DNA from 3 places in the Rummeliibacillus sp. GQ308 genome. Region 2 is predicted to be linked to each of the others. Evidence: riboswitches for the same ligand, from Rfam matches in the RefSeq annotation. Region 2 holds a riboswitch; each other region holds the start of a gene.

Region 1 (10,877 bases), on a different contig from region 2:
TAACAAGTGATGCTAAAGAGTTACCTGTTACGTTTACAGCTGTACGTGCCATATCAAGGATACGGTCAATACCAAGGATAAATGCTAAACCTTCTAAAGGAATACCTACAGCTCCAAGAGTTGAAAGCAATACAACGAAGGATACGCCTGGAACACCTGCAATACCTTTTGATGTTACCATCAATGTTAATACCAATGTAATTTGTTGACCGAGACTTAAGTCAATTCCATACATTTGTGCGATAAACAAAGCAGCGATTGCTTGGTATAACGTAGAGCCGTCCAAGTTAAATGAATAGCCTGTTGGTATAACAAAGGATACGATATCCTTTGGCACACCTGCTTTTTCCATTTTCATCATAATCCGCGGTAAAACTGTCTCGGAACTAGATGTAGAGTAAGCAAGTAAAAGTTCGTCTTTTAAAATGCGAATCAATTTAAATACACTTAGACCGAAGATTTTTGCCACAATGCCCAAGACGACCACAACAAAAAGAATCATGGCTGCATACACAAGAATAGCCAACTTGCCCAGTGGAACCAACGATTTAATACCGAATGTTGATACTGTAACAGAGATTAAAGCAAATACACCAATTGGCGCAAATTTCATGATTGTATTTGTTACCCAGAACATAGCATCTGCCACTCCTGAGAAGAAGGACAATACTGGTTTCCCTTTTTCTCCGATTGCAGCAACGCCTAGTCCAAATAATACTGAGAAGAAAATAATAGCAAGCATATTCCCTTCAGACATCGCTTGTATTACATTCGTAGGTACGATATGGACGATTGTATCAGCAAATCCGCCACCAGATTTAACACTTTCACTTGTCTCTACATAAGAGGAAATATCCCCTTTTGTTAAATGATCCATGTTAACGCCAGTACCAGGATGGAAGAAATCGGCTACAAAAATACCAATTATGATGGCGAATGTAGTAATTACTTCGAAGTAAACAATTGTTTTGATCCCTAATTTACCTAGCTTTTTCAAGTCACCTTGTCCAGCTACCCCTAAGATCAATGTAGAGATGATAATCGGTACGACAATCATCTTAATCATGTTCATAAAGATAGTGCCGACTGGTTGAAGATATTTGGGTACGTTTTCATTTCCGTAAAAAACAGCACCTACTATAATACCAAGAATTAGCCCGATTAAAATTTGCCAAGCCAATCCGATTTTTATTCGTTTCATTCAAGTCACCCCTTTTAAAAATTACAACTTTTTTGTGAATTATTTTTATTGTACCTAAGACATATAAAATCCGACACCATCCGACATTTTTTATGAAATAAAAATTCAAAAATATTTATTCAACTTAAAATTTTTAAAGAGAATTATAACATCATGCATCATAACGTGGCGGGTGTTTGAATTTTTCTTCTGCATCTACATACAGCACTTGAAGAAATTTTTTCACATTTACTTTCATCTTCTTTGGCGTTAGAGCCTTCTGTTGTATGCCGTTCATTAAACCTCGTATTTCGGCAAATTCGAAATAACGAGGTGCATAATACTCAAATTCCGGATTCGTATAGTCTACTACCCCTAAAGTTGCTAAATTATTCATAGCAATCACTAGCGTACGCCGAATTCTTTGCTCAATTGCTTTACTTTCCTTAATAATTTCAGAGCTGCTTAATTTTTTTCGGCATGCCAATTCTTCATATAAGTCTTTTAATGGAGGAATTTGCCTTGGTTTATCTTCTCTCGATACTAAGAATTCAATGATGGCTACAATATCATCGCTACCTGCTTCACCAACGATTCCCATATCATTTAATATGGAGAAAACCACATCCTTGATCGTTCGATGTGACTCTTCTCGTGTTTCTGCCTCGAAATTTAAGAGTGATTTACGGATGGTCAATAGGGATTTCTTTAATAAAAAACGCTCTGACGTTTTTTTAAGGATACTTTGCACTTCAATTTTGTTGATTGGTTTATGAATAAAAAATTCAATGTCCTTTTCATATGCATGGCCCACCATTTCTTTATTCTCTACCTGAGATATCATAATAAAATATCCTTTAAAACCTTGTTTGCGCAATTGTTCAATTGTTTCAATACCATCTAAATTAGGCATCAGTAAATCAATCAGCACAAAATCTGGATCACTGGATAAAATCGACTCTATAGCACTAATACCACTATCTGCTTCACCGACAATGACCCCCATATCTCCTTCCAAAATAATTTGCTTTAGCATACGGCGGCTCGCCGCATCGTCATCGACTATAAAGTATCTCATCTTTGCTCAACCCTCTTTTCTATGTTTTTCTTTGGAATCCTTATATGAAAGGCTGTGCCGTCTGCTTGATCTTCGAGCCTAATTTCTCCTTCAAGCATGTTGATTATTTCTTTTACATGTGAAAGGCCAATACCAGTAGCCGCAACGCCTTGTTGATTGTATTTTGTTGTAAAACCCGGTTCAAAGATAATATCCATATCTTCTTCTTTAATGCCAGTCCCATTATCTTGCACTTTAAAATGAATCATATTCCCTTCTGCCCATATAGACACACTTATCATGCCAGAGTCCTCGATTGCTTCCACAGCATTTGCAACTAAGTTATTAAGAATGGCTAGAATAGGATTTTGCTGGGATAGGATAAAATCGACCGTCTGAGTAGTTTTGAGTTCCACTCTTTTATTTAACATGCTGCTATATTTAAAATTTGCCTTTTCTACAAATTCTACAATATTCGATAAATAGTACTCCTCATTTGTTTTCACTAGAGATATGTCTGACAGACCTGAAAAGATTCTTTGTGCATCCTTTTTCACCTCATGGATTTCCTGGGAAATATGGAGCGCACGTACACTAAGGTTTGATTGATTATCAGCTTTCAATGTTCGATAAAAGTCATAACTATCAGCCATAATTTGTTCGATATGATTCATCATTTTTTGCAAATAGAGCGTTTCTACGTATAAGCCAGAGTCGAGTGATAGTTGTTCACCTACTCGTTTTTTCTCTTCCATCGCAATGATTGAACTAAAAATACCCACAACAAAAAAGCTTCTTAAAAAAGCAACCATCACAATTAAGAGCAGATCAGAAATACCTATATTGGTAACTGACATAAGGTATCTCAGCATATGCTCCGCAGTGTTCGCCACAATTTCAATCCCTGTAGCGATTAAACCTAATTTAAATGGTGAATCAATAAATTTCTCCAGCTTTATGAATTGAAATAGGAGAACATACAAGAAGTAATAAAAAAACGCAGGAAGATGTTCTTGAAAACTATTGTCCCACGTGCCACTGTAAAATATAACTGAAATAATGAGACGAAAAAGAACTACGGTTATCCCCGTTATAATACCTGTTTTTAAAACGGACTTTGGTTTCCGAGCTAACAGAAGCACTAAGAAAGTTATACTGCCTACCCCAAAGCGAAACGGTTCACCTTGAAAGGGAGAGAGTTTAATTTCGCTACTGACAGCTGTTAAAATAGCGATCAATAGCATCCATATCGTTTCCGACTTCAACCAATTTTTTTGACTAATGCCTATGGAGATTCCCCTCCAATCAGATAATATATTCTCTTTATATTGCCATGATTGCACTAGAATGAAAAAATACGGGGAAACTTATAAGTCATATAAACAACAAAAGACGATATACACGCTACTAAGGGCGTGGATATCGTCTAACTGTTAGCTCATTTGATCAATGAGCTTTTATGATTTCGAGAAACCATTTAATGGTTCCCTGTATTTTGTTATGCTCTTTGCAAAAATGCCCTTGTACGCTCATTCTTAGGTTGATTAAATACCTCTTCTGGCTTGCCATCTTCTACAATAACACCTTGATCCATAAAGACAATACGATCGGAAACTTCCCTTGCAAATTCCATTTCATGTGTCACTATAATCATTGTTAAACCTAGATTCGCCAGCTCTTTCATCACTTTCAAGACTTCCCCTACCATCTCAGGGTCTAAGGCAGATGTCGGTTCGTCAAACAGTAGCGCATCAGGCTGCATAGAGAGGGCTCTGGCAATGGCTACACGTTGTTTTTGGCCGCCTGAAAGCTGATGGGGACGAGCATTTTTGTAACGATCCATCCCGACAACCTTTAAATATTTCATTGCCACTTCCTTCGCTTCTTCCTTTGGCCGCTTTAACACTTTTATTGGTCCAACCATACAATTGCTTAATACATCACAGTTATTAAATAGATTAAATTGCTGGAATACCATGCCGAGGTGAGTACGGTATGTATTTAAATTATGCCCTTGGTCCAGTATATCCTGTCCTTTATATAAAATCTTTCCGCCAGTGGGTGATTCAAGCAAGTTAATACAGCGCAGCAGTGTTGATTTTCCTGAGCCCGAAGAGCCAATCACACAAACTACTTCACCCTCCTTAACAGAAAAGTTAATATCTCTTAATACCTCATGTGATCCAAAGGATTTATTGAGATGCATGATATCGATAATATTTTCCATAGAATCCCCCTTCTCTGTTATTAAGATGCCTTCTGTCCATTCAGCATTTCTTGGTTATCTATCAGTTGGTATGTTGCATTACCGGCAAGTTTTCTTTCGAAATATCTTAATATTTGCGTCACTATAATATTCATAATCATATAGAGGATACAGGCGACAAAGAATGACTCAAAGTAGCGGAAGTTATTGCCTGCTATCGTCTTCGTTTGGAAGAATAATTCGGTAACACCGATGACATTTAACACTGATGTATCTTTAATATTCATAATGTATTGATTGCTTGTAGCTGGCAAAATATTGCGCATTACCTGTGGCAAAACGACATGAACCATCGTTTGCCAATGATTCATACCAATCGCGCGTGCTGCTTCAAATTGTCCATTGTCGATGCTAATAATGCCGCCTCGTACGATTTCTGCCATGTAAGCCCCTGTATTGACAGAAACAATGAACATTGCCGCAAATGTACGGTTCATATCAATGTGAAATATCAGGTCAGAACCAAAGTAAACAACCATCGCTTGCACAATCATTGGGGTTCCGCGGAAAAATTCCACATATACCGATAAAATGATGCTTACGCATTTTAAAAATACTCTTTTAATTCTACTTTTGCTTTTCGGGATTGTATGAATAATACCGATGATTAAGCCAATTAAGGCGCCAAAAATTGTACCAACTGTCGCAATGAGCAACGTCATCCATGCGCCTCTTAAAAACATTGGCCAATTATTGACGATAATCTCTATAAACCATTCTAAACTCATCTATTTTCCTCCTCCAAACAGCGCCTTAACAGATGCTTATGTCTCTCGTATAACAAGCTTTAATCATTGCCATATCCTTTTGGCGTGAATGTTACATGTTAAAGCGCAATTGATGCAAAGCTAGTGAAAGCTGAAGAGGACTTTCACTAAGTTAACTTTTGCATTATTTGGCTGCTGGTTGTTGTTTAATGGCATCATCCATCATTTTTGTACGCTCTTCTTCTGAGATGCCTTTTAGTATTTCATTGATTTTCTTTGTTAATTTGCTATCTTTCGGAATACCCACTGCTGTTTGTGTATCTTCTGCCGCTGTTTTAAATCCTTTGCCTTCGCTAAATTCAACCATTTTAAATTGATCATTGGCAGAAGTTGCCGATACTGCTTCTGGTTTCTCTGAAACATATGCATCCATCTTGCCTGCTTGTAAAGCCACACGCATAGCGGAGAAATTATCCGTTGCTGTTTGTTTTTTTACGCCTGGAATTTGATCAATAACTGTGTAGTGGAATGTATTTAATTGAGCTGTTACTCTTGCCCCTTTAAAATCTTCAATTGAAGTGGCATTTTCATATTTACTTCCTTTTTTAACGACCATTACTAGATGAGATGTGTAGTAATTGTCAGAGAAGTCGATTGTCTTTTTGCGTTCTTCAGTAGGAGACATTCCTGCAATAATTGCATCTATCTTACCTGAAGCTAAAGCTGGCACTAAACCGTCCCATTCCATTTTAGAAATGACAAGTTTTTTCCCTAAGCCATCTGCAATTTTTTTGGCAATTTGAACATCATACCCACCTGCATACTCAGCGTTCCCTTGAATGGCAACCGCACCATTAGAATCGTCACCTTGCGTCCAGTTAAATGGCGGATAACCTGCTTCCATGCCGATTGTAAATGTGTCGCTTCCTTTGCTGCCTGAAGACTTTGCATCACCTGATTCTTTAGAACTACACCCTGTTAGAATTAACACAGCAATTAGTAAAATACTTGATAACAGTGTTCCTATTTTTTTCATATTGATCTCTCCCTTTTTTCTAAATAAAAAAGACTAGAATTATAGACCCGAGTTGAACTCAGGGCTACGTAATTCTAGTCCTAAATCCTCTACTTATATCCCAATTTGAGATAGCACAACTCAATAAACCATAGAAATTTATTGAGACAGTCCTGCAGTTATTCACTGCAGACCCAGCATGCAACAATGAGAAACTTGTTACACACTTCGGCAATATTTCCTTCTTCTTAGACTCATCGCTTTCTCTAACTCCACTAAGAACTAATAAATACTGCGCCTCTACCTCACCGTATAAGTGAGGCTATATTTAGTTATGTTTTAAACAGTCTACAATAGGGATGGAATGTATGTCAATAATATTTCAACAATTTAAAAGATTCTATCCATCAATCTTCCTCATATTCTTCTTCTGCATAATAGACTTCCCCGCTCATAGCATTAATAGCCATGATTTCTTTTCCAACTGGAAATTCGGCTTCATAAGTCAAATCGTATATTATTAGGTCTTCATCTTCTTCATCATTGACCTCAGTTCGTGCAAGATGCATTTCCAGCTGTTCTTTAAATTTAGCGTCGGCTTCCTCTAAAGTCAGGACTGGTACAATGTCAAGGGTATTTAACTTCCCTTCGTTTGGCAACAGCAGCGAACATTCACGAATAATCCCCGTATATTTCCCTACATTGATATGAATGGTGTAATCACTTAATAGGACACCCTTATGCTGTCTTATAAATGAAAATGTTGTATATGGCTCAAAGTCAAAGTCTGCGTCAAACTCATCCTCTTCTTCTAACTCCAACTCTTCAAAGAATTGTCGTTCCTCTTCTGACAAGTCTTCTTCTGTTATTATGCCATATGACGAATACTCCATTTCCCCTTGCTGTACTTCTAACAGGTACTTTTCATGGACATCCCCCACAATCGCCTCTAGGAACATTTTTGCTTTATTAGCTAATGTAGCTTCTGGCAGTTCTTCTTTCTGCTCTTCCCACTCTACCAGCGATTCGTATTCCATAAACATAGAATCTATGTTTTCAATTTTAATAACAGGTTCTTCTTCATCGATGTTTTTCGAACTGCCTGTATACCAAAAACGATTCGCCCCGTCCTCAATCAATTGCATATCATCAGTTACACCAAGCAATGTCTTTACGCTCTCGGTTACTGTAACGGGCTCAAAGGAATTCGCATTTTGCTCCCCATATTCCATAAAATCTTCTTCGTATTGGAGACTACCGTCTACATGTACTCTAAAAGTCCCACTTTTTGGTTTGTAGAGAAGCTGTAATTCCCCATTCAAGTCTGTAATCGCAAGTTCGACAAGCGGTTGTTCAAAAAGAATTTCCTTAGCATCTTCAGCAGAAATCTGAATATCTGGATAGGCTAACTGATAATATGACTGATTAAAAGTAGCCGACAGGATAAAACCTTGTTTATTTATTTCTAACGTCACACCTGAATTAGGCAAGAATAGATTTAGTGCAACATCTTTTGCTTCAAACGTTAACAAGTATGATTCACCATTCCATTCAGAAATACTGCGGAAAGTAAGATCCTTTTGATAGAATTCATCTATAAAATCTTCCGCAATTCCCATTAAATCCTCTTGGGTTAATTCTTCATACTCATCAAGTGACACATCATTGTGTTCCAGGATGTCTTCCATTTCAATTAAAAGTGATGCTAATTTTCCGTCTTCTGTTACTTCAATTTGCCCGTAAGGCAGCTCTCTATTTAAGTCAACAATTTCTCCAACTGTTGGATCGTCCTCATCGTACTGAATAGCAATGACTGGACGTCCAATCATATAATCGCGTAATATAAATTCCCAGCTCTTCATTGGTTTTCTCCCCATATTCATTTAATTTTCTATATCTACTTATCAATTGGTTATTATTGTTCATCTATAATAAAAGTGCTCTTTCTACTAAAAGTAGGATCTTCTTTGTTAATTTTACAGTGCTACTACTAAAAAATTCTACCATAAATAATACGTTTGGGCTTAAACAAATCAAAAAAAAGCCAGAGGATTTAATCCTCTGGTCCGTTTTCTAAAACATTTTTTTCCATAAGTTCTTTTTCATACCGTTCAATTTCTTCGATTGAATCTGCATACCAGACTCCGGTAAATCTTGATGGTATTTTCCCCTCGAAATAATCTCCATCATAGTAGGCTAATGGGAATAGTACGCCTTTTTCTACATACTCTTTTATCGCTGTATAGAATGCATCACGTTGATCATTTGATCGGTAAGCTAAAAACTTGTTTACCGGCTTTCCAAGTTGTTCGTGCAGCAATAACATGGATGTAGAACCATTCTGTCTAAAGTTCAAGTCGATAGCTTTTACTTGCCCATTCTTTGTTATTACAAGGTCAAACCCCGCTACACCGATAAACCCTTTTTCTACGCCACAGTCCATAATTTCTCGACCTGCCTGAATGATTTCTTCCGGTACATTTTCTACTAGCACATTACCACTGTACTTTCCGTTGTCATCTGTAATTTGCTTTGATGCACCAATAAATTTTATCCCTAGTTCCTTAGAATAAAGGTATTGGCAGCAATAATTTTCTTCAATATCAAGACACTCTTCAACAATAACCATTTTCGCATCTTCACTTTTAAACTTGTGGATGGCCTCGGCTAGCTGATCGTCAGTGTGACAAATCATCACGCCATAGCCCCCTGATGAAGGCAAGTCTTCACCTTGTTTTAAAATAAGCGGTAGCTTCCATGATTTAAGCTCTTCCTCTAATTGATTTATACAAACAACGTCTCGTTTAGGGACATACTTTTTTGGAATGATAGCATCAATATTGGCCTTACAGTTCAAATAATTAAACATTTCTGCATCCATCCAATAACACTCTCGATTGATTTCATCTTCATCATATAAATAATGGAAAACTATTTTCTTTTTCTCTTGACTCCACTTGTGCAAAATAGCTTCATATTCTTCTTGGTTTCCATATTGATAGGGTTGTTCAGGAATTTCTACCCCTACTATTTCGAACAGTTCTTTGATTTTGTCTGTTTGCGTGGCTTTATGAACCAGCGTTGGCAAATTTGAGATAACTAATTCTCTAGCTGTTAAAAAGTCTAATTGTTCCATATCTTGGGACATCCATGGGTTTTCTTTATATGATGGTCTTGGGCTGTAAACGGCGTCCTCTCCGTAAATTTGCTTCAATGTAAAGGTTGGTTTCACGACTAGCTGATCCATATAATCTTCTCCTTTTCTATAACCATGATATGGCTGTTTTTTTAGTATCTATTGTGTTTCAGTCAGTTGATTGAATCTTCTTTAGGCAATATAGCTGTATAGCTTTCAAAAATCCCTTACAAGGATGCTATTAATTACCCCTTACTCTCTAACAAGAAACTATATTTCAAAAAGATAACTAAAATCTAAAAGACCTTTACAAATAACTAAAAATAATGTAAATTATCAAATGGCGAACGTTTTATAAATAAATAAAAAATAATATTCGACTTTAGGGGTGTTCCTTTATGGATAATGTATTTGATTACGAAGATATTCAGTTGATTCCTGCAAAATGTATTGTGAATAGTCGATCAGAATGTGATACAAGTGTGACACTTGGCGGACATACTTTTAAACTTCCAGTGGTCCCTGCAAATATGCAAACAATTATTGATGAAAAGGTAGCAATCCAGTTAGCTGAAAATGGCTATTTCTATATCATGCATCGTTTTAATCCGGAACAACGCGCAGACTTTATCAAAGATATGCATGCACGCGGTTTAATCGCATCTATCAGCGTTGGTGTTAAATCGGAAGAATATGACTTTATTGAGACATTAGAAAAAGACGGGCTAACACCTGAATTCATTACTATTGATATTGCTCATGGACATTCCAATGCAGTCATTAACATGATCCAGCATATTAAAAAACATCTCCCTCAATCATTTGTCATTGCAGGTAATGTTGGAACACCAGAAGCAGTTAGAGAATTAGAAAATGCTGGTGCAGATGCAACAAAAGTAGGCATTGGACCAGGTAAGGTATGTATTACTAAGATTAAAACTGGCTTTGGCACAGGCGGTTGGCAATTAGCTGCACTTCGCTGGTGTTCTAAAGCTGCTACTAAACCAATTATTGCTGATGGTGGCATTCGCACACACGGTGATATTGCTAAATCTGTACGTTTTGGCGCTTCTATGGTGATGATTGGCTCTCTATTCGCTGGTCATGAAGAATCACCTGGCGAAACAATCGAAATAAACGGCAAACTATATAAAGAATACTTTGGCTCTGCATCTGAATTCCAAAAAGGGGAACGTAAAAATGTAGAAGGCAAAAAATTGCATGTTGAACATAAAGGGCATTTAAAAGACACCCTAATTGAAATGGAACAAGATTTACAGTCATCTATTTCATATGCAGGCGGTACAAAACTAGACGCAATTCGCAATGTTGATTATGTAATTGTAAAAAATTCAATTTTCAACGGAGATAAAACATATTAATTTTCTTTATCAGACAAATAAAAAAGCCCTCTACGTCATGCCATATGCTGATCGTAGAGGTTTTTTTCTACCCATTATTAAAAATATTTACTATTATCCGATAAATATTTTGGAAAACTATCACTATACGATTC
Region 2 (10,877 bases):
AAGTCGCTATCAGCAACTTTTATATAATAACAACTTCTAGAAGGTATGTCAACACATAATTCAATTATTGTTTTATACAAAACTGCTTCTATTATAATCGCCTCATCACACACACTAATTTCTCTTCCAATATCAATGAAGTCGTAATAACAGATGCTACACCTTTGAGTAGTTAATAAGAGTATCTTCTATAAATAAGAACTAATTAGATCCCCGTACACCCTCGTTGCCATCAAAAGCCAACTATTGTAAAATTAAATGTAGGTTTTGTAGCACATTTCTGCTTAACCTATAAACTATTTCTATATTTATATCAGTCAACCGGTTTCTTTTAGGCTAATGGGAAATCGGTTTTTATATTTCTCACCAAAGGAGTGTTCTAATGATAAAAAGACTCGTCATTACTGGTTACAAGGCACACGAACTTGGCATCTTTGACGATAAGCATGCTGGGATTCCTATAATCAAGCAAGCTATCAAAGAGAGGTTGGTACCATTAATTGAAGAAGGTCTTGAGTGGATAATAATGACCGGTGCGCTAGGAGTAGAAACATGGGCCGCGGAAATTGTGATGGACCTTCAATTAGAATATCCCGAACTGAAATATGCCATTATGACACCTTTTTTGGATCAAGAGAAGAGATGGAATGAAGCAAAGCAAGAGAAATACGAAATGATACTCTCTCTCGCTGATTACACCACAAGTCTAACGAATCGTCCTTATGAAGCACCTTGGCAGTTTGTTGAGAGCAATAAATTTCTTATTCAGCATTCGGATGGCATTTTAATCGTATACGATGAAGAAAATGAAGGCTCGCCAAAGTATATAAAAAAACTTGCCGCGCAGTATGCCGACAAGTTTGACTATGAAATTCTTTTAATAAATGCATATGACCTGCAATTAATCGCTGAGGAAGAACAAATGAAAAAGTGGGAAATGTAAATGCCCCTCCTCAACATTTTCTAGATGTTGAAGAAGGGCACCGTTTTATTCTTTAAATTCCTCCTTCATTAATAGAAGGAAACTGATTTGTACTAATGAACCTGACCATAACTCTTATTTTTCGGAAGCTCTTTGCCTTTAGTTGAAACGGCTTCTCTTTTCATTGAACTATCCAAAGAACTTGATTTTACCTTTTCACTACGGCCCCAAGGAAGCATATTAAAGACTATATTCATTGCAATTGCTGTTACACTTCCTGCCACTATGCCATTACTTGTTAATATACGTACACTTTCAGGTAAGATGTCAAAAATTTGGGGAACTACAGTCACGCCAAGCCCCATTCCTACCGCGCATGCAACGATCATAGGGTTACCTTCTGTTTCACCAATAACAGAGCCTAACATTTTAATACCTTGTGAAACCACCATGCCAAACATAGCAATCATAGCCCCACCAAGCACAGCAGTTGGAATAATTGTCGTTAATGCCGCAATTTTAGGTAAGAATCCTAATGTTACAAGAAAGATACCAGTAATAAAGATAACTGCACGATTTTTAACGCCAGTCAATTGCATAAGGCCTACATTCTGTGAAAAAGCGGTATATGGGAATGAGTTAAAGATTCCACCGATAATAGAAGCTAAGCCCTCTGAACGATATCCTCTTGCAAGTGCTTTATCATCAATTGGCGTATTAGTCATATCACTTAATGCAAAATAAGAACCTGTTGATTCAACCAAAGATACTAGAGCCACCAGCGTCATAGTAATAATAGGTACAACGTGAAACTCTGGTGTTGCGAAGTAAAATGGCGTTACGATTTGGCCCCATGCTGCTTCTTTTACAGGAGTAAAGTCAACTTTACCCATAAAACCTGCCGCAATTGTGCCAAGTACTAGGCCGATCAGTATCGCAATCGAACGAAAGAATCCATTTGTGAATCGGTATAACAAGATAATCGCAAGAAGCGTGCCAAACGCAAGTGTAATGTTAGAAGCAGATCCGAAATCAGCTGCTCCTTGTCCACCGCCCGCATTGTTGATAGCTACTGGAATTAATGTAATTCCGATGATTGTTACAACACTACCTGTCACAACCGGAGGGAAGAATTTAACCAGTTTACCAAAGAAACCTGAAATCAAAACAATAATTAAGCCTGAAGTGATGACCGCACCATAAATTGAACCAAGGCCATATTTGTCGCCAATGCCAATAATAGGTGTAACGGCTGTAAACGTACACCCGAGCACTAAAGGAAGGCCAATACCAAATACTTTGCCTCGTGCAACTTGCAATAATGTAGCAATCCCACACATCATGATATCAATCGAAACTAAGTACGTTAGTTGTGTTGTATTAAACTTTAACGCCCCACCAATTATAAGCGGCACTAATATAGCACCTGCATACATCGCCAATAAGTGTTGAATGCCCAGTGTTGCAAGTTTTGCTTTGTTCATTCTTTGCCGCCTCCTAAGAAAATTGGATTTCTTTGTTTTCTAATGATGAAACAATTGCCAGTGAATCCACTCGATATCCTTTGTCGCGTAAAACCTGACCACCTTGTTGGAATCCCTTTTCGATAACAATACCGAGACCGCTAATAGTTGCCCCTGCTTGTTCGATAAGATGAATTAAGCCTTTAGCTGCTTCGCCATTAGCTAAAAAATCATCAATGACAAGTACTACATCATCTTCTGTTAAGTAATCTTTTGACACTGTCAGCGTGCTAGTTACTTTCTTAGTGAATGAATATACTTCAGTTGTATATAGGTTATCAATCAACGTCACCGATTTGCTTTTACGTGCAAAGACTACAGGCACTTCTAATAGAAGGCCAGCCATCACAGCTGGTGCTATGCCGGATGATTCGATTGTTAATATTTTTGTAATTCCTTCATTTTTATAAAGCTCCGCGAATTCTTGACCAATTTTTTTCATCAATTGTGGATCAATCTGATGATTTAAGAAAGAATCTACTTTTAAAACTCCCTCTGATATTACTTTCCCTTCGTTTACGATTTTATCCTGAAGTGCTTTCAACACGAGGAACTCCCTTCTTTTCATTAGCACTTCTGCTTTTTTACGTACAAAAAAGCCGAAGAACTAATACATCCAATCATCTACGAGTGGAGCAAAGTCCTTCGACTTATTGTCGAAAGTAATAGCAAATAGAATGTAATGAACAAACTATTTACTAGATTGCTTCTCATAGTCAGATCATTTACGGTAATCTGGTAGAAACTTGCAGGCCATATCCCTGCTATTATATGAGTGAATGTTATGTAATTTTGATTATCTTTATTATAGCATGTAAAACGTAAAATTCAATATAAATTCTCTTTGTAAGTGTTGGTAAATAACCCAAAACCGAATAAACAGATTAATTATTCTGATAGAAACATTTAAAAAGCGAACATTATGTAAAACGAAACGGCTCAATTCACAACAAAAAAGCTAATCTACCAACGTTGATAGATTAGCCTTCAAGATTTAAATTATTGTACTTGGCGTTTCGTTGTCAGATCTGCCTCTTCTAGACGTACAACCTTTGTTTTGCATTTCAGTTTATGGCCAAACCAGATAATAAGGAAGATTGGCAAGCCAATATAGGATACTAGGATGCCATACCAATCAATATGGTCGCCTGTAAACGCTGTGTAGTTTTGTCCTAAGATAACAATCGCACAAAGGACAAAGGCAAAAATCGGACCAAACGGGAAAAATTTAGAGCGATAAGGCAACTCTGAGAGATCACGGCCCTGTGCCACAAATGCTTTTCGGAAACGATAATGGCTGGTCGCTATACCAAGCCATGCAATGAAACCGCACATACCAGAAGCGTTTAAAAGCCAGATATACACTGTTCCAGATCCAAAAAATGATGCCAAAAAGGATAAACAAGCCACTGCTACTGTTAAAACAAGTGCTGCAACAGGAACACCTCGGTTGTTTAGCTTTTTGAAAATCTTCGGTGCATTACCTTCCACTGCTAATTCACGTAATGTACGAGATGCTGCATATAACCCTGAGTTGCCGGCTGAAAGAATCGCCGTAAGAATAACTGCGTTCATCACAGAAGCAGCAAAGGCAATGCCTGCATTTTCAAATATTAATGTAAAAGGACTTACTGCCACGTCATCGCTATTTGCTAAACGTGCATCCGTATAAGGAATTAATAAGCCAATCGCTAAGATAGCTAAAACATAAAACAATAGAATTCGCCAAAAGACCGAGCGCACAGCCTGTGGGATTGTTTTTTCAGGATTTTCCGTTTCACCAGCTGTAATCCCAAGCAATTCTGTCCCTTGGAAGGAGAAGCCTGCAGCTAAGAAAATGCCTAATGTAGCAAAAAATCCACCATGGAAAGGCGCGTCGCCTTTAAAGAAATTAGTAAATCCGACCGGAGCATGTCCGCCGAGAATACCAAAAATCATTAAGAAACTAATGATGATAAATATAATAATTGTTGCCACTTTAATAAGCGCAAACCAATATTCGCTTTCGCCAAAACTTTTCACTGACAAAAAGTTTAAAGTAAAGATAATTATAAGAAATGCAGCGCTCCAAATAAATGAAGGTGTATGTGGGAACCAATATTTCATAACAATCGCTACAGCTGAAATTTCAGCTGCAATCGTTACTGCCCAGTTGTACCAATAATTCCAACCAAGCGCGAATCCTAATGAAGGATCAACAAATTTGGAAGCATACGTGCTGAATGATCCTGATACAGGCATATAAGCGGCCATTTCCCCTAAACTTGTCATAAGGAAAAATACCATTACACCAATTAGTCCATAAGCTAACAATGCTCCTCCGGGACCCGCTGCTGCAACCGAGTTGCCGCTTGCTAGAAGTAGGCCTGTACCGATTGTACCGCCAAGTGAAATCATGGAAATATGGCGGCTTTTTAAGCTGCGTTTCAGTTTCTGTTGTGTATTTGAATGAGAATCATGTTTAATGTTTGTTCGTATTCCTGCATTTGTATGTGTTTCTACTCTATTCATAACTCTCCTCTTTCCGTTTTTCATTGCAAGAAAAGGTCGAGCTGAAGGTATTCTTCGCAGCTGTCTATAACAGCTAAAATTTAAATAAAAAAGCCATCACATATATAACTGAGATGGCGTCCGAATTCCCCATCAACCTTGATCAAGATAGCTCAACACGCCGACATTGGCGTGACAGTTCTGCACCTTTCGATAGCAGCCCCAGCACTAGCAATAAAAAGCTTGCTTGTACTTCGGCAATATTCCCTTTTTAATCGAGTCCTAAACGCTTTCTCGCCTCGTCGATTATACTCATGAATACCGCGACCTCTACCTCATCTATTGGATGAGGCATGCAATATATAGTTTTAAGTTACCTACATTGTAATATATTAAGCACATGACTACAAGGGTAAATAGAAAATTACTATATTTTAGAAAGAAGGGGACATGTTTTGTAAAACAAATATTGATAAAGCAAAATGATTCCTGTACGTTTTTAATATCTATTAAAAATTCAAAAGGAGGATTTCCTTTGGCTTCAGAACAAGCTACGAACCGAAACAAGAAGCTGTCATGGGACAAAAAAACATGGCTTTTAGTGCTCGGTATTATCTTTATCGCCACAACTTTGCGATCCCCTCTCACTGCTGTTGGCCCTATCATTGCAGATATTAAAGAAGGGCTCACTATATCAAATGTGTGGGCGGGATTGATTACAACTATCCCCTTGCTTGCATTTGCAGTTATTTCACCATTTGTCCCTAAAATTTCACAGCGTGTTGGATTTGAAAGAACATTGTTATCAGCCTTAATACTTTTGGCTATAGGTATCTTAATGCGTTCAGCGGGCAGTATCTTTTTCTTATTCTTTGGAACGATTATCATCGGAGTTGCTATTTCATTTGGCAATGTCCTCTTGCCTGCTCTTATTAAATTAAAGTTTCCTCTTCAAGTAGGATTATTAACAGCACTTTATTCTGTTTCCATGAACCTATCCGCCAGTATAGCAGCGGGCGTGAGCAATCCAATAGCAGAAACAACAATCGGATGGAAGGGAGCTCTTGCCTGTTGGGGTATTCTGGCCATTCTCGCTATCATAGTATGGTTACCGCAGCTGCAGAATCATGTGAAGGTGACAAACAACAATGAACCTTCTCAACGCACTAAACCTATGTGGAAGTATCCTCTTACTTGGGCTATCACCTTCACGATGGGGCTACAATCCCTGTTGTTTTATACGACGGCTACTTGGATTCCAGGGCTGCTTGAAACCCAAGGCATGAGCCCGAGCAAAGCGGGATGGATGTTTTCTATTCTACAGATAGCACAATTGCCAATGACTTTTTTAACCCCGATTCTTGCAGGTAAAAAAGCTGACCAAAGACCGCTCGTTGCATTATTGTCACTGTTTTACTTTGCAGGCTTCGCAGGTATATTTATGAATTGGACAGAGCTTACATTGTTATGGATGTTAATGATTGGATTCGCTGGAGGGGCATCCTTTAGTCTTTCTATGATGCTTTTCTCTCTTCGTTCACGCAACGCTCAAGAAGCAGCTGAACTTTCAGGCACCGCACAATCCATCGGGTATTTGCTCGCTGCAGTAGGACCTGTACTATATGGTTTTATCCATGATAGCTTTAATAGTTGGCATGCTGCGAACAGCTTATATCTTATTGTCACAGTCCTTTTGTTCGTCTTTGCATTCATTTCTGCTAAAGACCGATTTGTAACGAAAGAACAATAGCAAAAGCGCCATTAGCTTGTAGCTAATGAGCGCTTTTTCATTCTTATTCTTCTCTGCTTTATCTGTCTCCCACCCCTTTGAAAGGTGATGGCCGATACATATAAGATGGAGTGTTCTTTTTATTTTTATACGGTTTATGGAAGATATGCGTTAAAGCCGGCGATAGAGGCGGAATAAGCCAAGTCCAATTGCCTGTCACATCTCTATTTTCCGCTTCTTCGTTCATTTCAAAACGTTTAAATTGCTGTGCTGCAGTGTGATGATCCACAATGCTGACACCATCTTCCCGGAAGGAATACAAAACGGCTTCATTTAATTCAATTAGTGCACGATCTTGCCACAAGTTTGTGTTTGATCGCATATCTAAACCCATCTTCTTCGCAATGAAAGGAAGCTGATTATAACGATTTTCGTCTGCAAGATTTCTTGCACCAATTTCCGTTCCCATATACCAACCGTTAAAAGGAGTAGCAGTATAGACGACTCCCCCTATCTCAAGAGGCATACTTGAAATGATAGGAACTGCATACCACTTTAAATGCAACTCAGAAAACCAGCTATATTCCGGATGCCTGATTTCCACTTCATTTATGTATATAGAAGGAATCTCAAAGAACTTAGGTGGCTGATTATCAACTTGAATAACTAAAGGCAACACGTCAAATTGCCCTCCCTTCCCTTTCCATCCAAGTTTTAAGCACTCATTTGTAAAAGCAACCGAATCCGCATCACCCACAATGGTTTGATCTTCACATTCATAACCCGCATAGCGTATCAATTGATGATTCCAAATATGGACACGGCCAGGCTCAAAAATTGTGATAACAGGCTTGATTTTCCCATTATTGAAGGCATATTCAATATGATTGATCAATTTTTGAAAAATAGTTTCTTCTTCTAATACACCCCGTTCATCCTTCACCTGAAGGGTTTTCCAAAACAATCTACCTATACACTTATTGCTGTTCCTCCAAGCTACCTGAGCACCGTAGCTTAATTCTTCAGGAGTATGCTTATAACTTCCATTTTCCTCTAATTCTTGACGTACCTCTTTCAAACGATGATCTAATTGCTCATCCGGCAAATGATTCTCTTTATAATATAAAGTCAAAAAAGCGACTGCTTCATCTATTATGGCCATTATGTCCTCCTCGACCTGTCATTACCCCTATGATAAATCAAAAAAATCAGTGAAAAAATATGTAGATTATATATTCATTTATAAAGAATTGGAGAAATAGCATCAGCTTATTCAATGTTGGTAAAAGGAATAGATTTGGTTATGTATTCATAGCGTATAGTAATAGATATATATTTTCATTTATACCTATCCATAGCCTCCCAATGATAATAGTAATTATTATAAATAAGTTGTTAATACAGTTAATATAATAAAAGAAGTCAAATAAAATATGTTTTCCAAACCATTTAAATTACATCTAAACTGTATTACTGGCAACGTTTAACGTTGAATTATCAACTTTTATTTCCCACAATTTACGGAAGCAAATTAATTGACAAACACCGTATTATTTATATTCTATTCTTTAAGATATAAATTCCTTAAAAATAATTATTATAATTTACATTTAGCTATGACTCTGTTATAGTTATTTTCGAAGAGATAATTCTATAGATTTAAGGGGGAATTATGAATGGCAAACGACCAAAATAAAAAATTAACAACTGCGGCTGGTGCACCTGTCGTAAGCAATACAAATTCAATGACAGCAGGCAAACGTGGTCCAGTTCTATTGCAAGATGTTTATTTAATTGAAAAACTAGCAAACTTTAACCGTGAAGTGATTCCTGAACGTCGTATGCACGCAAAAGGATCAGGTGCATTCGGAACATTTACTGTAACGCACGATATTACAAAATATACAAAAGCGGCTATCTTCTCTGAAATTGGCAAGAAAACAGACATGTTCGCTCGATTCTCAACAGTAGCCGGCGAACGTGGTGCTGCTGATGCAGAACGTGACATCCGTGGTTTTGCATTAAAATTCTACACAGAACAAGGTAACTGGGACTTAGTCGGAAATAATACACCTGTATTCTTCTTCCGTGATGCCATGCATTTCCCTGATTTAAACCATGCTGTTAAACGCGACCCTCGTACAAATATGCGTTCCGCGAATAACAACTGGGACTTCTGGACAAATCTTCCCGAAGCATTACACCAAATCACATATGTAATGGGCGACCGTGGAATTCCTACTGACTACCGCCATATGCATGGTTTTGGTTCTCATACGTATTCAATGATTAACGCTAATAATGAGCGCGTGTATGTTAAATTCCACTTTGAAACACAACAAGGAATTAAAAACTACACTGACCAAGAAGCAGCAGAAGTAGTTGCAAATGACCGTGAGTCTTCACAACGTGATTTATACGAAGCAATCGAACGCGGCGAATTCCCTAAATGGAAAATGTCTATCCAAGTGATGACAGATGAACAAGCGCGTAACCACCGCGACAATCCATTCGATTTAACAAAAGTATGGTATAAATCTGAATACCCACTAATTCCAGTAGGAGAATTTGAATTAAATCGCAATGCAGAAAACTACTTTGCTGATGTAGAACAAGCTGCATTCCAACCATCAAATGTAGTGCCTGGTATTAGCTTCTCACCAGACCGCATGTTGCAAGCTCGTTTATTCTCCTATGCAGATGCACAACGCTACCGCCTAGGTGTGAATAATTTCCAAATTCCAGTAAACGCACCAAAATGCCCAGTGCATAACTTCCATCGCGATGGCGCTATGCGTGTTGACGGCAACTTAGGTAGCACACTTCACTATGAGCCAAATAGCTATGGTGAATGGAAAGAACAACCTGAATTCAAAAACCCAGCTGAAGAAGCAGGTCCAGCAGATATTTATGATTTCCGCGAAGATGACTCTAACTACTTCGAACAACCAGGAAAATTATTTAATATCATGACTGCTGAAGAACAACAACGCTTATTTGAAAATACAGCTCGCAATATGGAAGGCGTGGAAGACTTCATTAAAGAACGCCACATTATCCACTGCTATAAAGCAGACCCTGCTTATGGTGCAGGCGTTGCAAAAGCAATGGGCATCGATATCAATAACATTGATGTCAACAAAGAAATTCAATATCACTAATCTAAACAACTCGACAACATATCCAAAAAAGCTGTATCACTCCTCTGAGTGATACAGCTTTTTTAACACTTTCATATATGTAGTTATCCCTTTCGAGAAAAAAGTTTTAATCTTGGCTGCCATTTATTACGATTTGTGAATGTAGGAAAGAAACAGCCAATGGAGAATAAATAAGGTTGACGAAAATAACAAAGGATAACTTGATTAACAAATTAATTCAATAAAATAAATAGCAATATGACAACCATGAGATTCTACTATCTTTAAGGGAACAAATAAAAGAAAGTAAGAACTTCTTATCGCATTGTTTTAAAATTGAATTTTATTTAATTAGAGTTTCAGCTAGAAAACTCGCTTTTCCAGCTCCAATGATAATTAGAATACCTAATCCTACATTTAATAGGTGTTTTAAATTCATTTTCTTCATTGTTATATCCCCCTTATTCCTTTATATTTTCTTTCTGATAAGAAATGTAAATAGACTTAGATACAATAAGACCTTTTCTCTATTTTTTATCTCATCATAGATATTATATACTTAATTTATCAAAAAACTTAAAATTGTCATATAGTAAAATATAAAGGGGCAAGTGAGAAAAATGAATTACTTAGGATATGTTTTCAGGGATATTAGATTAAGCAAAAACTATTCATTAAAAGAAGTATCTAAAGGAATTATCAGTGTATCTTTTCTATCAAAATTTGAACGTGGAAATTCAGATATCTCTTTATCAAAGTTCTCCTTATTGCTCGATAGATTAAATTTAACTTTAGAAGAATTTATGTTTATTTCGAACGACTATAAACCGACTCACCTGGAAAACATATTGAATAACATTAAACGTGCATATGAAAATAATGATCTAGCGTTATTGCTCAAGATAGAAGAAGAAGAACATGGAAAGTGGTTAAAGTATAATATAACCAGTTACCTATATAATTCAATTATGATCAAAGCATTAGCACATAATTTAGATCCAACCATCATCTTTCAGAAAGATGATTTAATTAATATAAGTGACTACCTGTTTAGTGTAGATAATTGGGGATTT
Region 3 (10,877 bases), on a different contig from region 2:
CCTTCTGAAATGATAGGAGACTTCACGCTGAGTCAAAGTGGCAAAAAAGTGACTTTTTTCTGCTGCTTTCATGCATGCAAACCAGTATAGCTGGTTGCCATTCATCGGGGCGAATCCGACTCTGCCTTCAGAACCCCAAATCTCATAGGATGTTTGCTCATCAATTAATCCATTGTTCTCTGTAATGCCGCGCCAACATGTATAACCAGCATAGCGAGGAACACTATTAGGAATGTAGCTTTTTCGGATGAGGGAATGAATACCATCTGCTGCAATAAGAAGATCTGCCTCAACTTTTTCGCCATCATCAAATGTGGCGGTGACTTGATGGTCATCTTGTTCTACCTGCACTAACCGTTTGTTGAATGAAATCCATTCCTTAGGGATATGGTGATAAAGGATTTCATGTAGCTTTCCTCTATGAATCGTAATATTTTCTTGCCCATATTTATTTTTAATTTTTTTAAAATCAATCGAGTTCAATATTTTACCGTCTTTATTAAGAAATAGCTGGGTAGTGAGCGGTGTACCATATGCGAGTACATCTTCACCAATACCAAGCCCCATCAATGCTTCTAGTGCATTGGAGCCAATACCAATACCTGTACCTAACGGCTTGAAATCGGCCGCTTTCTCATAAAGATGTACCTCTGCCAGCTTTGAAAGAGCGAGGGCTGCTGTAAAGCCACCAATACCACCACCGATAATAATAATCTTCATGTAGCTCCCTCCCTTGTTTTTGTATGTTAATATATGACATATTATAGCACGAGATAGAAGTACTGCATGACTTGGTTGTTTCAAATGGTAATATGCCTTAAGATAAAAGAATGATAAGAAGTGAGGAGTTTTTAAATGGAAAATAACGATATCCTGATTAGGCTTCGATATGCCTTGGATCTTAAAAATCAAGAAATGAAAGAGATTTTTAAATTGGGAGGCAAAGAATTTACACAAGAGGAGATTCTTAAGATTCTTACAAAGACTTCCGAAGAGGAAACAGATGATAGCCAATTGAAAGTAAATGATAAAATGATGGCATTCTTTCTAAATGGCCTTGTGACATTCAAAAGAGGCAAACAAGATTTAAAACCGGGACAAGCGCCAGAAGCTCCCCAAGTAAAAGAACATGTCAATAATATGCTATTGAAAAAAGTAAAGGTTGCTTTACAGCTGACGACTGAAGATATGCTCGACATTTTAGATGAAGGCGGAATTGCTGTGTCAAAAGGCGAACTTGGGGCCATACTACGGAAAGCAGGACATCGTAATTATAAAGAGTGCGGCGACAATTTCGCGCGGAAGTTCTTAAAGGGCTTAACGATTAGATTAAGAGGGTAACAAGCAAAAAGCGTCTAATGACGCTTTTTGTTTTGCACAGATATTTACATTCAAATTATGGAAGACGGAAAAAACGTCTCGTATTTTCTGTGGCTTGCTGAGCAAGTTTTTCAACAGATACGCCCCTATATTTAGCAACTTCCGATACAATATGCGGAAGGAAGGCTGGTTCATTTCTGCCGTTTTTAGGTTTTGGCGTCAGTGTCCGAGGTGTCAGATATGGTGCGTCTGTTTCCACCATTAAGCGATGTAGTGGAATGAATTTTACTGCCTCCTGCAACTCTTTCCCACGCCTCTCATCGCAAATCCAACCTGTTATACCAATATGGAAGCCCAACTCTACATATTGCTGCACTTCTTCAGCGCTCCCTGTAAAACAATGAACAACAGAACGGTTAATCAAGTCTTGGTGGTTGTCCATTATTTCTAAAAACCGCTGATGAGCATCCCTTACATGAAGAAAGAGAGGCAAGTCCATTTCCCGTGCAAGGTTTAATTGGGCAATAAAGCAGTCCTCCTGTATATCTTGAGGTGAGTACATACGATTGAAATCAAGACCGCATTCACCGATAGCCACCACTTCTTGATGGTTAGCCAATCCACGTAACTGTTCTATTGACTGTCCATTAAATTCAGAAGCATCGTGTGGATGGATGCCCGCTGTGGAAAAAAGAGTGTTAGGGAATTCTTTTGCCAATCGAAGGCTTTTTTGGCTTCCTTTTATGCTTGAACCAGTCAGAATCATATGAGTGACTCCACTTGAGACCGCACGTTCTACGACTTCTTGTGTATCCTTTGAAAAACGCTTGTCCGCAAGATTAAGCCCAATATCTATTAATGAGTCCATGTTATCCCTCCTAAAAGCTTAACTCTATTTTACCCTAGATGATAAGGGATGTTTAATCGTTTACTCTGCTTTGTTTCGATTACACTAACCTGTTTCCATGGCGAAAGACTTGTATAAATCACATACAAACTAACAGTACAAACTTGCCATACATAGGGTAAAAGATTTTAATTAAACAAAAACATATAGTTAAATGGAATTGTTTTATGTAAAAACAATATCAAAAAATCCTGTATATTGCTAAAATGGTATAATAAAAGGAAGATATTGGAGGAGGGTTCATTTTATGAAAAAGATAGCATTAGCAGCAGTCACAACATTAATGTTACTATCAACGGTCGGAACAACTGAGACCACAACCGTATCAGCCGCCGCTACTGGACAATCAAAAGATGGCATACTCGTACAAGCTTCTACTACTGCGACGTACAAACCACTAGCTGCAGGGGAAGTCGCAAAGGGAACATTTGATGACAAAGGCTTTGCATATTACGCTATCAAAGTCGATCAAATAGAAGGAAACTATTACTTTGTTGGAAATCATGAAGTGTCAACTCTAGCTTTTTGGATGAGTGACACAAAAGGAACAATCAATGATGGCGATGAAGAAGTCGCAAGAAAGTTACGCTATCTTGAAAAAGGTGTTTATTATGTGGCAGTAAAAGGGAAACCAAATGCACCATACCGCTTCAAACTATACCAACGAACATATAACTATACGACAATGAAAGTACTTCCTCCTGGCCCAAATGCTTTAAGTACGCCTAGGGTGAAATTACCGTATTACCAATATTCAACCCCGTCCGTTGACATCAACCTAACAACTGATGAACATATTATGTTATATGGGGTATCAAACGAAGATTCATTTAAAAGAACGATTGAAAATATAGTGTTGACGAATAAAAAAACAGGTAAAACATATCCTGTCGTTCATATTTCGACAACACACTTCTCATCAAATGCGCCAAACGGCAAGTATTCATTGTCGATTATACCTACGCAAAAAGGTGTTCCAGGACATGCAGGGATTCGCTACGAAACGACACCTCATCTAAAAATTAATAAACCGAATCAAGAAAGTCGCTTTTATACACTGAACGTCAAAAAAGATACAAAGTTTAAATTTGAGTTAACGGGTTTTGGAAAAATGCTATTATACGATCACAACCATCACCTAGTGAAAAAAGCAACTATCGCAGAAGGAACTGATAAACGGGAGTTTGTCTATACCGTGAAAAAAGGCCGTTATAGCCTCAAAGCTCCTTTGACTATTAAAGTTACACCAAAATAAAAGGTATTCGCTAATTAAATCAGTAGAAAAGGAGAATCTTGTATAAAGATTCTCCTTTTTTATGTTTAACTTTAAAAGAAGAAGAATGGACTGTGCTGCGTGGGTGCTGTACAAGTACACAGATTGAATACACTCTGAATTGGCTTGTTGTCTGAATTGGTTAGTATAATATTTAATCGTTTAACGTGATTTAACCACTTCTGATTTGTTCATTTAACAAAAAATATAGCAAAATAAACAAAAGATATTTTATTTTGGTAAAATGGTATAATAACAGGAATATATTGGAGGGGATTCTGTTTATGAAAAAGATAACTTTAGTAGCAGTAACAACAGCTATGTTACTGTCATCTGTCGGAACAATTGAGACCACAACTGTTTCAGCCGCAGCTACTGTACAACTAAAAGATGGCGTACTCTTAAGTAAGGCAACGGGTAAGCCAATGAAAGGTTACAAAGTATATAAAGGTTGCTTATATAAAGATGGCTCACTAGCACCTGGCCGCGTTAAATATGGTAGCGGAAAAAATTTAAAGCTATATCGTAATGGGCAACTTGAAAAAGGTTTATATATAACACGTGATTATAAATATGCGTTTAAAGATGGAAAATTGATTCAAGGTAAAAGCTTTTTTGTAGGTGAGTTGAATGACCTTTATTACCAAGATGGTGTTTTAACAAAACGGATTTTTGTCAATTCAAACGAGAAATTGTATGAAAATAAATCAATAAAAAAAGGTGATTATGTTATTGGATACTTTTACGACAACGATCATGATTATTATAACTTTAATCGTTTGAGACTTTATACAAATGGTATTTTATCGAAAGGTTATCATTTTGCCGGCTATAAAAAGAAAACTTATTTATTTAAAGATGGACGTATTTCTCAAGCAATGCTTTATAAGGGCAAATTATACGAAAAGGGGCTGCCTGCACCTAAGAATAAAGTGATTTCAGATGGTAGAAGCACATATTATTACAATAATATGCTTGCAGATGGTTCTATTGATGGGTACATTTATGAAAACGGAAAGAGAATACGCAGTGTAAGTACACAAAACTACTTAGAACAATTAGATAAAGTCAAAAAGCTAAGTACAGCGTCAAAAATAGATTCAGCAGTGTTAAATACAAAAATTGCAGAGTTACTGAAAAACTATACAGAGCATTTCGATGCAATTTTTGGAGACTATGTAGAATGGATTACTGAAGATGAATCAGATTCTCATGATGCCTATCTAACACTAACAGTGCAAATGAACGATTTAAAAAAGATTATAGGAAAGCTAGAGCATACAGATGCAACTATAGCGAATGATAAAGCCATCAGAGAAAAATTAGATTTTTTATATGGTAGACAAGAGATTGAACATGCGAATGGCGAGATTTTAGATGGGGAATATAAAGGGAATATTTACAGAAAGGGTGAATTAGTTGGTTCGCGTGAAGATGTTGCGTTAGAGAATGCAACTAAAGCATTTGAAAAAGTGTCTACTGATAAATCAGCGACAATACAACAAAAAATCGATGCTTTAACTGCACAAGTATTGGCGGCAAATGTTGTGTTTACGGCCGCAAAAGCACCCGAATATCCTAATGTGAAATTTGATACGAAGGGAGCCGAGAGAGTACTGCGAGATAGCAAAGTTTCACGACGTGCACTTGTAAAAGAAGCAGCACAGCAACAAGAAACAATCAACACGGATGCTTTAGAAAAAGAACTTATCGCAGGCTTCGCTGAACTTAATGAAAAAATATCGTTTGATCAACCTTCTGCCACAGCAACATATGAACCACTAGCTGTGAATGAAGAAGCAACAGGGACTTTTGATGACAAGGGCTTTGCATACTATGCTATCAATGTTGATCAAGTAGAAGGAAACTATTACTTTACTGGAAATGCAGATGTGCCAAATCAGGTTTTTTGGATGAGTGACGCAAAAGAAAAAATCAACGATGTGGATGAAGAAGTACCGGAAAAATTACGTTATCTCGAAAAAGGTATGCGCTATGTGGCAGTGCAAGGGGAACCGAATGCACCGTACCATTTCAAACTGTATCAAAAAATATATAACTATACGACTATGGCTGAACTTCTTCCTGGTAGAGATGGAGCAGTGGAATTGCCGTACTATCAACATTCTACACCATCCGTTGATCTTAACCTAACAACTGATAAACATATCATGCTGTATGCACTAGAAAACGAAAATTCATTTGAATCGCCGATTGAAAATCTGATACTGACGAATAAAGAAACAGGTGAAACATATCCAGTCGTTAAAATTTCGAGAACATTTTTCTCAACCAATGCGCCAAATGGCAAGTATTCATTATCGATGACATCTACAAAAAAAGGTGTTCCAGGGCATGTGGGCATTTACTATGAAACGTCACCACAATTAAAAATGAATGAACCGAATCAAAACAATCGTTTTTATACGCTGAACGTTGAAAAAGATACGAAATTTAAATTTGTATTAACGTCAAATCATACTCAATATGGTAATAATAAAATGCGTTTTTATGATCAAAATCATAAACTAATTAAACATGTACCATTCGATACTGGGGACAAGCCGCGTGAATTTGTCTATACGGTAAAGAAAGGACGTTATAGCATATCCATGGACGATCCTTCTATTACCATTACAGCTACATTGAAATAAGCGACTTCTATAATAGTAGAAAAGGAGAATCTTGATTAAAAAGATTCTCCTTTCTTTTGTTCAAATTTAAAAGAAGGAGAGTTGACGGTACAAACATCCTTTATCTAAAAAAAAGCAACCGTCCTTAAGGAGGAGGCTGCTTTTTTTAATGATTATTTATTGAGGTTCCTCCGCTTCGGCGATTGCTTTGGTTTGATGGACCGTGCCACGTGGATGGTTAGGAGGGGCATAGATCGAATACAGCTTAATTGGTTTGTTGCCTGTATTGGTCAGATTATGCCATGTACCAGCTGGAACAAAAAAGACATAATCATCCCGCACTGGTTGCTGGAAGTCTAAGAACTGTTTATTTTTGCCCATTTGTACAAGGCCTTCGCCTTCTTCAATGCGAATAAATTGATCCGTATTCGGATGAATCTCCAAACCAATATCTCCTCCGACTGGAATGCTCATCAGCGTAAGCTGTAAATGCTCACCGGTCCACAGCGCTGTGCGGTAGTTCGTATTTTGTTTTGTTGCTGTGTCTATATTGACAGCAAAAGGTGTTGGACCATAATCTCTTAAATAAACACTATTCGGACTTTGGTAGGTTTGCTGGTATTGATTTTGAAACTGGTAAGGGGAGGGGCTATTCGGATAATAGCCGTGGGATGTTCCGCAAGATGGACAATGATAGTGATACAAAACATCATTCCTTTTTTTACTATACTGTACGCTTCTTACGGAACTTTGGTGCCTATTTTAAGTTAGCTTCTTAAAGCTGTGTCTTCTTTACATACAGACTGCAATAGATGCTGTAACTCAGTAGTTTCTTCTTCATTAAGGGGTATTAAAGGCAAACGTACACCGCCTACTGCTATTCCTCTCAAATTCAGAGCAGCTTTTACAGGGCAAGGGTTAGGTGCGCTAAATAATCCTTTGAATACAGGGAGGAGCCTACGATGATCTGCCGCAGCTTCCATCACATCCCCGTTTTTAAACTTTTCCATCATCGCTTGCATTTCATTTCCAATAATATGGGAGGATACGGAAATAACGCCAGTAGCACCAATCGATAGAGATGGCAGCGTTAAATGGTCTTCTCCTGTATAGACACTGAAATCATTGGGTGTTTGCGTAATGAGTTCAGCCATTGCATCCAAGTTTCCGCTCGCATCTTTAATGGACACGATGTTATTAATCGCGGCAAGGCGAGTGACTGTTTCAACGGATAGATTGACAACACTTCTTCCAGGGATATTGTAGAGAATGATTGGTAGCTGTGTTGATTCCGCAATTGCTTTGAAGTGCTGATAAAGGCCCTCTTGTGATGGTTTATTATAGTAAGGTGCAACAAGCATAATTCCATCCACACCTATGTCTTCAGCAGACTTAGTCAGTTCAATGGATGCCCTTGTATTATTAGATCCTGTGCCTGCAATAACAGGAACCCTATGGTTTACTTCATCTACGACAAATTGAAATAAACTGATTTTTTCTGCCGTTGTGAGTGTAGGGGATTCACCTGTAGTGCCAGCTACCACAATGCCATCTGAGCCGTTTTCGATAAGATAATTAATCAGCTCACGAGTAGCTCTAAAGTCAATATTTCCTTGTTGGTCAAATGGGGTCACCATCGCCGTTATAATTCTTCCAAAATTCATTGCTTCTCCACTTCCTTTTCATTTTTTGGAGAAGGGCAGTATAGAAAATAACGCAAAAAAAGCAGCAACGTGATGTGACTACGTTGCTGCGAGAATTCATAAAGTCATCTCCATGCGTACGATAGCCCTCCATATAGTTTCCTACATGACAGTCCTGTGTTTATTCAACAGCAGGCCCAGCAATAGAGAAATATGAGTTTCTCTAAGCTTCGGCAAATTCCCCTTTCCACTGCAGTAGTCGGATCTCATCATCCTCTTGCAGCTTACTCATGGTTTTTGCGCCTCTATCCTTATTTCAAAAGATATTGAAATAAGTGAATATTCAATTACAGAAAGTATAGCAGTCTAGCTATGCTTTTACAAGATAGAAAGCCAAATATTATTATATTTCTCTGTTTTTAATATTGGCATTCATATTGCCAGCTGTAAGCGTATCATCAAGATTGTCTTTTTGAAGGTCATTATCGTGCTTATTAGCAGGATCGTATAGTTCTTGCTCGGTAATAGCACCACGATTTGCATCATCTACATCGCTATCTGTGACAGAAGCATCACCAGTCGTTTCAATGCGTGCTTCCTCGCGTTTTAGATTATCAGTGACTTGTTCTGTTTCGGTCACTTGTTTTTTACCAATGACTACTTCTTCATTTACCACTGGTTTTTTCGTCACTTCAATTTGTTCTTCGACGATTGGAATACGGATGGTGTCATCTTCACCCATTGGAGCATAAGCATCTGTAGTGGCAGCTGCTTCATCAGTAACTTTTCGTCTTTCTACATACACTTCATCGTGTGTGACAGGTACATTGACTGTTTGTGGTTCTTCCACAACATCTTTGTGAACTTCAACCTCACCAGTTTGTACTTGGTCTTTTTCAACATCAAGTTGTTCTTTGCGCAATTTTAATGTTTGCTCATCTGCCACTGTATTATTAACATCCACTGTATCATTAGTAGCTACTGTGGTATCAAGACCTACATTTGCCTCTTGGTTGTCTACTGGTGTTAGTGGGTCAGCAGTGCCTAAAAGGGCATCATCTTCTTTGTTTGCTAAAAGTAGAATACGGCCATCGTTAATATCGCGTTCGTAGCGACGAGCAGATTCTTCATCAAAGCCAAGTGTTAAGAAATATTCGTAATAAGATGCATGGTCCACATCTGTGTGGAAATCACCTTTAAATACTGCTGCTAGGCGATCGAAGAAACCTTCATCTTCTTCCATATTGCGACCGCCGACATCTTCTGTTAGTACACCTGTTTCATTTTTTACGACTGATGGAGCAGAAGGGAAGTTTGTTGTATTAAGGGCAATTGAGAAATCGTCAGTTGCATATCCTTTTTGGCGATATTCATCAATAGCTTTAATCACTTCCGCGCTTGAGTTATAAATTCCTAATACTTTTTTATCCATGTGTATTACCTCCATTATTTGTTTCATTTTTTTGATATGCGATTACAACATAAATATACCCGAATCTCTTTCATCGAAACGCTTAAGCATAAAAGAATGTTTGTTTTAGAATTAGTAAAATGTGACAATGATGAAGAAGATAAACGCTAAAGAAAGGTGCTTATATATATGAAAAAAGCCGTATTTTTAGATCGTGATGGGGTCATTAATGAGGTACTAACCAAGAGGGTAAAGTTTGTGAACAAACCGAAAGATTTATATTTCTTGCCAGGTGTTCCTGAAGCAATAAAAAAATTGAATGCCTATTTTGATTTTGTGTTTGTGGTCACCAATCAGGGCGGTGTAGGTCTTGGATATATGAAAGAATCGGAATTGAAAAAAATCCACTTGCATATGATTGAGGAGTTAAAGAAACAGGGAGCCCGTGTGGATGAGGCAGTCTATTGTCCACATAAACCAAAAGCTGGTTGTGCTTGCCGAAAGCCTAACAGCAAGTTAATTGAAGACCTAGCAAAAAAATATGAAGTTGACTTATCAAAATCCTTTATGGTTGGTGATACCGATACAGATATAATGGCGGGGGAGAAAGCAGGGGCGAAAACAGTTTATTTAGGTGAACGCGATCCACTAGCCGATGCAGTATGTAATGACTTGAGCGAAGCGGCAGAATGGATTATAACACATCAGTAATTCCATGTTAGGAGACTAAGAGGGCGGGAGAAATTGAATTGCAGTTGTTTTTCAGCGAAATAGCTGAAGTTGGATTAGCGAAGACAACTCAGGGCTTACCACTACTCTTAGCAAAACGCAGCTATTCCCACTTCATCTCCACATCAAATTAGTATCTTTAAAATATACAACTCAGGGTTTTTCAGTAATCACAAAACTATTGGAGAACGTGAACTAGTAAGAGGGGCCTTCCCAGAAAGTTTCAATTCTTTGACACATGATTACTTGCAGAATACGATAAATTAGTGAAGAAATGAAAAATAGGAGGTCAATATGTATGGCAGATTTATTTGAAGAATATACCTTGAAAAACGGAGTAGTATTGCGCAACAGAGTCGTGATGGCACCAATGACGAACTACTCTGGCAATGCCGATGGAACCGTTACTGATGCGGAGGTTGCTTATTATGCACGCCGTTCAGAAGGCGTCGGTATGATTGTGACAGCCTGCACGCATGTATTAGAAAACGGTAAAGGCTTTCCAGGACAGTTTGCCGGATATGATGACAAGTTTATCCCTAGCCTAAAACGCGTGGCTGATGCGATTCATACAGGAGGAGCAAAAGCAGTGCTTCAAATTTTCCACGGAGGAAGACGTTCTATTCCAGAAGAGGTACCAAATGGCGAAATCGTAAGTGCAAGTGATGTCGCTTATCCAGACAATGCAACACCAAGACCCATGACAACTGATGAAGTAAAAGAGGCAGTCAAAGCGTATGGCGAAACAACGCGTCGTGCGATCGAAGCAGGCTATGATGGCGTTGAGATTCATGGAGCTAACACATACTTATTGCAACAATTTTTCTCTGCCCACACGAACAAAAGGACCGATGAATATGGTGGAGTAATTGAAAATCGTATGCGCTTTCCTTTAGAGGTTTTACGTGAGGTAAAACAAGTGGCTGCAACGCATGCTAAGGAAGCCTTTATCATTGGCTAT

What was found. A riboswitch is a leader RNA that binds a small molecule or an ion and turns the genes downstream of it on or off. The one in region 2 is predicted to bind lysine.
Region 1: it holds a riboswitch for lysine, as region 2 does, so the genes downstream of both, AC6CHJ_RS13930 (transporter substrate-binding domain-containing protein) here and AC6CHJ_RS16150 (amino acid permease) in region 2, are expected to answer to the same signal.
Region 3: it holds a riboswitch for lysine, as region 2 does, so the genes downstream of both, dapA (4-hydroxy-tetrahydrodipicolinate synthase) here and AC6CHJ_RS16150 (amino acid permease) in region 2, are expected to answer to the same signal.

What each region holds. Positions count from the first base shown of each region.
Region 1 is NZ_JCAXDQ010000004.1:85,713-96,589, forward strand. It holds gene AC6CHJ_RS13905 (cation:dicarboxylate symporter family transporter) at 1-1,201, opposite strand, end outside; gene AC6CHJ_RS13910 (response regulator) at 1,353-2,258, opposite strand; gene AC6CHJ_RS13915 (ATP-binding protein) at 2,255-3,481, opposite strand; gene AC6CHJ_RS13920 (amino acid ABC transporter ATP-binding protein) at 3,736-4,464, opposite strand; gene AC6CHJ_RS13925 (amino acid ABC transporter permease) at 4,485-5,231, opposite strand; gene AC6CHJ_RS13930 (transporter substrate-binding domain-containing protein) at 5,395-6,246, opposite strand; lysine riboswitch at 6,350-6,536, opposite strand; gene AC6CHJ_RS13935 (hypothetical protein) at 6,633-8,087, opposite strand; gene ldmS (L-aspartate--L-methionine ligase LdmS) at 8,279-9,472, opposite strand; gene guaC (GMP reductase) at 9,760-10,743, shown strand.
Region 2 is NZ_JCAXDQ010000007.1:39,960-50,836, reverse strand. It holds gene AC6CHJ_RS16165 (SLOG family protein) at 383-943, shown strand; gene AC6CHJ_RS16160 (nucleobase:cation symporter-2 family protein) at 1,036-2,406, opposite strand; gene AC6CHJ_RS16155 (xanthine phosphoribosyltransferase) at 2,420-3,013, opposite strand; purine riboswitch at 3,139-3,240, opposite strand; gene AC6CHJ_RS16150 (amino acid permease) at 3,445-4,956, opposite strand; lysine riboswitch at 5,097-5,276, opposite strand; gene AC6CHJ_RS16145 (CynX/NimT family MFS transporter) at 5,471-6,685, shown strand; gene AC6CHJ_RS16140 (nitric oxide synthase oxygenase) at 6,744-7,826, opposite strand; gene AC6CHJ_RS16135 (catalase) at 8,341-9,825, shown strand; gene AC6CHJ_RS16130 (helix-turn-helix domain-containing protein) at 10,425-10,877, shown strand, end outside.
Region 3 is NZ_JCAXDQ010000003.1:79,017-89,893, reverse strand. It holds gene AC6CHJ_RS12780 (FAD-dependent monooxygenase) at 1-720, opposite strand, end outside; gene AC6CHJ_RS12775 (YehS family protein) at 856-1,341, shown strand; gene AC6CHJ_RS12770 (TatD family hydrolase) at 1,397-2,188, opposite strand; gene AC6CHJ_RS12765 (hypothetical protein) at 2,475-3,482, shown strand; gene AC6CHJ_RS12760 (hypothetical protein) at 3,785-6,154, shown strand; gene AC6CHJ_RS12755 (cupin domain-containing protein) at 6,311-6,838, opposite strand; gene dapA (4-hydroxy-tetrahydrodipicolinate synthase) at 6,901-7,797, opposite strand; lysine riboswitch at 7,912-8,092, opposite strand; gene AC6CHJ_RS12745 (YsnF/AvaK domain-containing protein) at 8,180-9,208, opposite strand; gene AC6CHJ_RS12740 (D-glycero-alpha-D-manno-heptose-1,7-bisphosphate 7-phosphatase) at 9,377-9,898, shown strand; gene AC6CHJ_RS12735 (NADH-dependent flavin oxidoreductase) at 10,215-10,877, shown strand, end outside.